2 linked regions of the Prochlorococcus marinus CUG1415 genome follow. The protein of the gene in region 1 interacts with the protein of each later gene in a pairwise test. Links are inferred from orthologs where the notes say so. Each region holds a gene or a part of one and is shown on either strand. Other genes may lie near its edges. The genes, in order: ftsZ and HA143_RS02180.

The links.
Region 2: the proteins of ftsZ (region 1) and HA143_RS02180 interact in binary tests that used the Bacillus subtilis proteins (3 or more experiments, as listed by UniProt). The link is inferred for Prochlorococcus marinus CUG1415 from one-to-one orthologs.

Annotation. Positions count from the first base shown.
Region 1 is NZ_JAAORL010000002.1:265,030-268,229, forward strand. The notes cover bases 46-2,910. They hold ftsZ (cell division protein FtsZ), read left to right. Parts: upstream 46-852; coding sequence 853-1,968; downstream 1,969-2,910. Other genes in these bases: HA143_RS07500 (cell division protein FtsQ/DivIB), read left to right, coding at 46-672; panB (3-methyl-2-oxobutanoate hydroxymethyltransferase), read left to right, coding at 2,129-2,902. Also shown: more of HA143_RS07500, read left to right, coding at 1-45; HA143_RS07520 (PepSY domain-containing protein), read right to left, coding at 3,028-3,200. UniProt on the Bacillus subtilis protein: Essential cell division protein that forms a contractile ring structure (Z ring) at the future cell division site. The regulation of the ring assembly controls the timing and the location of cell division.
Region 2 is NZ_JAAORL010000001.1:378,639-381,707, forward strand. What follows is about bases 43-2,776. They hold HA143_RS02180 (cell division protein SepF), read left to right. Parts: upstream 43-993; coding sequence 994-1,560; downstream 1,561-2,776. Other genes in these bases: HA143_RS02170 (PII-interacting protein PipX family protein), read left to right, coding at 43-204; HA143_RS02175 (YggS family pyridoxal phosphate-dependent enzyme), read left to right, coding at 208-843; proC (pyrroline-5-carboxylate reductase), read left to right, coding at 1,568-2,380; HA143_RS02190 (glycosyltransferase family 4 protein), read right to left, coding at 2,377-2,776. Outside these bases: more of HA143_RS02170, read left to right, coding at 1-42; more of HA143_RS02190, read right to left, coding at 2,777-3,069. UniProt on the Bacillus subtilis protein: Cell division protein that is part of the divisome complex and is recruited early to the Z-ring. Probably stimulates Z-ring formation, perhaps through the cross-linking of FtsZ protofilaments. Its function overlaps with FtsA.

The sequences.
Region 1 (3,200 bases):
CTATTTTCGACAAGCTTAATAAGTTTAAAAACCCTAAAAAAGGTTAATATTCAGGACATTAGAATTTCTGGGAGTGAATTATTCTCGAAGAGTGACCTGGTAAAAAATTCATCTTTAAAATTTCCAATCCGATTAATTTTTATTAAAACTAATTTTTTAGAAAAAGAGTTAAAACAAAATTTATCGCTAAAGAATGTTTCAGTGCGTAGAGAAATATTGCCTTTTGGTTTGAAAGTTCATATGAAAACAAGAATTCCAATAGCATACGGAGAAAGAATATTTAATGACGAAAAAATCTCAGGTTTTATTGATAAAGATGGAATTTTTATCAACAAACAAAATGCAGAAGATATATATTTGAGCAAATTAACTATACAAGTTTTTGGTTGGAAAGAAAAATTCAAAAAAATATTATCTGAAATTTTAATTGCCCAAGAGAATTATGAATTTGATATAGTTAAAATAACTTTTTCAACCAATGGGTTTCTAACAGTTGAGGAAAAGGATTTAAAAACAATATTCTTAGGATTCAACCCAAATTTAATCACCTATCAATTACAAATAATAAATAACCTAAAAAATGAATTTAAGAAAAATAATTTTTCTACGAAAATAGATAATATTGATCTTACTAATCCAAATAAACCAAAAATAAAAGTGTTCAAACCCTAATATTTGAAAATTGATATTAAATATTTTTTTTTAATTATTGTAGTGTTGATGTGGGTTTAGCATTTAAAACAAAATATTTAATAATTAAATATTTTAAGGATTTTCCTCAACAAACTCCTACAGATGAGCTTAGTAAGTTCATAATGCACCCAATACTAGTATTAGATCCCTATTTAAGAGATGAGCTTCGGTAACAATCCAAACTTTGATCAATCGAGAGAAATTCTTCCAAGCCAAAACGCCAAAATAGAAGTTATTGGTGTGGGCGGAGGTGGAAGTAACGCTGTAAACAGGATGATTGATAGTGATCTTGAAGGCGTGTCATTCAGAGTTCTTAATACTGATGCGCAAGCCTTACTGCAGTCCTCTGCTGAGCGAAGGGTCCAGTTAGGTCAGAATTTAACAAGAGGGCTTGGAGCGGGAGGAAATCCAAGTATAGGTCAAAAGGCTGCAGAAGAATCTAGAGATGAGCTTCAACAATCACTAGAGGGATCCGACTTGGTTTTCATAGCAGCAGGAATGGGTGGAGGTACTGGCACAGGAGCAGCTCCAGTTGTTGCTGAAGTAGCAAAGCAAAGCGGTGCATTAACAATTGGAATAGTAACTAAACCTTTTTCTTTCGAAGGGAAAAGGAGAATGCGTCAAGCAGAAGAAGGAATTGCAAGGTTAGCAGAAAATGTTGATACTCTTATTGTCATACCAAATGATCGGTTAAAAGAAGTTTCATCTGGTGCCTCTATTCAAGAGGCGTTTAGGAATGCAGATGATGTTTTAAGAATGGGGGTTCAAGGGATAAGTGAAGTAATTACACGCCCAGGCGAGGTAAATCTTGACTTTGCGGATGTGAGATCAGTCATGACTGAAGCCGGTACAGCTCTTCTTGGTGTGGGTATTGGATCTGGTCGATCTAGAGCGATAGAAGCTGCTCAAGCGGCCATCAATAGTCCATTACTAGAAGCAGGAAGAATTGATGGGGCAAAAGGTTGCCTTGTAAATATTACTGGAGGGAGAGATTTGACTCTTGACGATGTCAACTCAGTTGGAGAAGTTATTAGTGATGTCGTAGATCAGGATGCGAATATAATAGTTGGTCAAGCAGTAAACGAAGATATGGAAGGAGAGATACAAGTTACCGTCATTGCAACTGGTTTTGATACAAACCAACCATTGAAGCAACAAAGAATTAGAAACAGATTATCTAATCAATCTTTTTATAATGATTCCAATAATAAAGACTTAGGAGCAAATATTCCAGAATTTTTGAAGTTAATGCAGAATAAGAAAGATATAGACTAACTATTAGTTAAAATAGAGTGACTCGGTTATCTCGCCTGCCTCAAGCATCCCTTGTGGCTGCTACCTTCCGGTCCTGACCAGGTTTAGGCGTTAAAACCGCGAAAGGCCGAGTCATAACAATAATAGCAATTCTTGATTAAAAAAGATACATAAATTTCTTATGTTACCTTCAGACCTCGTTAAGTATAAAGAAAAATCTCAAAAAATTATTGCACTAACTGCATGGGACTCAATATCAGGATCCATTGCAGAACAAGCTAATCCTGATCTCGTGCTAGTAGGAGATTCCTTAGCAATGGTCTGTTTAGGATACAAATCTACATTGCCATTAACTTTAGAAAACATAATTTATCACACTAATGCTGTTTCGAGAGGGTTTAAAAAGAAAATCGAAGATCAACCTTTGGTCGTTTCCGACATGCCTTTTCTGACTTACCAATGTGGAGAGGATAAAGCTGTGGAGTATGCAGGGAAAATTATTCAAAGCACTTATGCAAAAGCTGTAAAGGTAGAAGGGGCTGAACCAGAAATACAAACAGTTATTTCTAGATTAATAAGAATGGGAATCCCTGTTATGGGTCATATAGGCCTTACGCCACAAAGCTATTTAAATCTAGGTTTAAAGAAACAAGGAGAAAGCTTAGAAAGCCAAGAAAAAATCAAGAAAGAAGCTTCAATTCTTGAAAAATTAGGATGTTTTTCAATAGTTCTTGAACATATTCCTGAATTGCTAGCTAAAGAAATACAAAATAACTTAAACATTCCCATAATAGGCATCGGTGCAGGTAATTATTGTGATGGACAAGTAAGAGTTACTGCAGATTTGTTAGGCCTTAATGATGATCAACCACCATTTTGCCAACCGATTATTCAAGGAAAGAAATTATTTGAGGATAAATTAAAAGAATGGGTAGACTCTGAAAGACTTAACTAATCACCTACATTTTGTGGCAAGTAGCAATTAGCCGAAAAGCTAGTATTAGCAAAAGTTTTTAAGTAGGAAGAAACAAAAAAAGCTTATTAAATTCATTCTCAAATTAAAACTTATAAAAAACCCTTTTACCAGGTATTTCCATCTTCACATCCTTCTTTAGTTGAATCGCCACAAGTTTTAATAACTTCGCCAGTCTTTGGATTTAAATCTACTTCAAACCAAGTATCTCTACCATCTAAAGGTAGAGCTTTAGCTTTGAAACAACTATATTGATCTATTGCTTGAATTTCGTATCCTA
Region 2 (3,069 bases), on another replicon or contig:
AATGATGGGAGAGATATCTATGCAACTTTATATGCCCAAAAAATGTTTTTTTCCGTGGAAATTAGACAGAGAGAAGTTTTGTTTGAAGTAATACCTTATTTAGATGCTCGTAATCAGGCAGAATTAAACCTTCAAAGAGCTAGAAGAACAGGATCTGAAGATCTACCGAAATGGGAGAATTTATTCACACAAACTTTTATATAAAAGGTGAATCCTGCAAATTTTTTAAAAATCAAAAATAAAATCCCATCAAATGTAAATATCCTTGCTGTAAGTAAAGGATTTAAAAGTCAAGAAATCAAGACTATTCAAAATATGGGTCAGAATGATTTTGGTGAGAGTAAGTTTCAAGAGGCTTTTGAGAAGCAATTAATCCTAAAAGAACTTAAACAAATAAAATGGCACTTTATTGGACGAATACAAAATAATAAAATAAGAAAGATAGTGCAAAATTTTAAATACATTCATTCAGTAGATTCATTTGAAAAGTTGCAAAAGATTTCTAATATTTCATTTGAAGAGAATAAAAATCCATTCATAATGTTGCAGGTTAAGTTTAGTGATGACCCTAATAAAGGAGGCCTTAATCCTGAACTTTTAATATTGAAATGGAGAGAAATTCAAGAATTGAAAAATATCACATTATCCGGTTTGATGACTATTAATCCTAAAGGACTTAGCTCTAAAGAAAATTTAGAATTGTTTAAAAAATGTCGTTCCCTCGCTGATTCACTCCAACTTCCAGATTGTTCAATGGGTATGTCTGGGGATTGGGAGGAAGCTGTTGATGCTGGATCAACTTGGTTAAGATTAGGATCTTTGATTTTTGGAGATAGATTCTAATTAGTTATTTTTTTATAAAAATCTTATCTATAAACTTGCAGTAAAGTACAAGTAACGTTATTTAAGTATAGGTAGTTTATTCATTTAAAAAATGAATCTATTACTTAAGGTTCTTAAACCTTAGTAATCAATTTCAAGAGGATTTAAAAGGTGTCACTTATTTCTAGATTAAAGGCAGTTGTTGCAGGAGATGAGTATCTCGATGATGATTTTGATGAGTTTGATTATGCATCAGAGGATGAATTAAATGATATTAATGATTTCAAAAAAAATCCAAATGCCCTTGCAAATTCAAATCCATTCGATTTTATGAATAACAACAGATCATCAAAAGTAGTTGGAATGCCTGGGATCTCGAATTCATCCTCAGAAGTAAGTTTGATTGAACCAAGAAGTTTTGATGAGATGCCTCAAGCCATACAAGCATTAAGAGAGAGAAAAACTGTAATTCTTAATTTAACTATGATGGATCCTGATCAAGCCCAAAGAGCGGTTGATTTTGTTGCTGGGGGGACATATGCAATTGATGGACATCAAGAGAGAGTCGGCGAAAGTATTTTTCTTTTTGCTCCAAGTTGTGTAAGTGTAACTAGTTCTTCCCCAGAAGAAGCTACTCCTTCTTCCGGTTCTACAGAAAATACACCACAATATAGTTTTGGGAAAAACACTACTCCTGAACCAGCATGGGGTGATTCTAAATTAAGTGCTAATTCATGATTAATCTGTGACTGATAAAATTGCGATTATTGGTTTTGGAAATATTGCAAATGCTATAATAACTCCTTTATTAGATAAAAAATTCATTCAGCCAAATGATGTTTATTGTGTTGTAAAATCACGAAAAAGTTTAGAAAATATAAAACAAAATTATAAGCATAATATAAACGTCTATGAATCTAGTTCTAAAGAGTCAAAAATAATTTGGGATTGTCAAGTTAAACTTCTTTCGGTAAAACCTCAGCATCTTATAGATATATTTGAGCCCGATAATATAAAAATCAAGGACAATTTATTAGTTTCAATTCTTGCGGGAGTCTCCATAAATAGACTTACTAATAAATTTCCTAATCATAAATGTGTGAGAGTTGTTACAAATATTCCAATAACTGTTGGAAAGGGTTTAACAGGAATTGCTTGGTGTGAAAATCTTACAAAATATCAGAAAAAAATTACAAAAAAATTATTTGAAAATACAAGTAAGGTCTACGAATTTACTGAAGATTACCTTGATATATTTTTAGCATTAACTTCTTCAGGCCCTGCAATTGTTTCTTTAATTATAGAAGCATTAAGTGATGGCGGGTTGAGCGGTGGATTACCAAAAATACTTTCAGAAGAACTTGTTATGGAGATGATACTTGGAACTATCAGTTTAATAAAAGAAAAAAAATTAACTACTTCCGAGCTGAAAAATTTGGTAACCTCTCCAGGGGGAACAACTATTTCTGCTTTAAGAGTATTAGAAAAAAAGAGTGTAAGGTCAGCATTAATTGAATCAATAATTTCAGCTAGTAATCGAAGTAAAGAGTTTAGTTAGTTTTTGAGATTATTTTTTAAATCTATATAAACTTTCTCAAGCGACTCTATATTTTTAGTAATTGTATACCTTTCAAGTATTCGATCTCTAGCTTTTCCCGCGAGATATTTTGTAAATGAAGGATGTTCTACCAGAATTGGAATTATAGTTTTTAGTTGCGTAGCCACATTATCAGTTGAAATTACTATTCCTGCTCCATCATCTAAAACTTCACCATCAGCTCCAGCATCTGTAGCTATGCATGCAGTCCCAGTAGACATTGCCTCTAAAAGTGATAATGATAAACCTTCTACTAAGCTTGGTAAGAAAAATACTTCTGCTATCTGCATTATCGCGATCCTGGTTTCTAAATCTACTTCCGAACCCCACCAAATTAATTTCTCTTTACTAAGGTTAGAAAAACTATTTTCAAGTGTTGGCTTCATTGGTCCATCTCCAACAATAACTAATTTACAATTATTGTTTTTTGTTTGGCGCCAAGAACGTAATAGTGCTTCGATATTTTTCTCATTAGCAATCCTACCCATATATAAAAAAATTCTTTCATTTCCTAATTTATTTTTTACTTGATCATATTTTTTATTTCTTTCTCGAAAAGGTTGCCAAATATTTTCATCCACTCCGTTTGGAATAATTATTTGCTTTTCTTTAGGCACTCCTAATTTTACTAGAACATTTTTTTGAGGTTC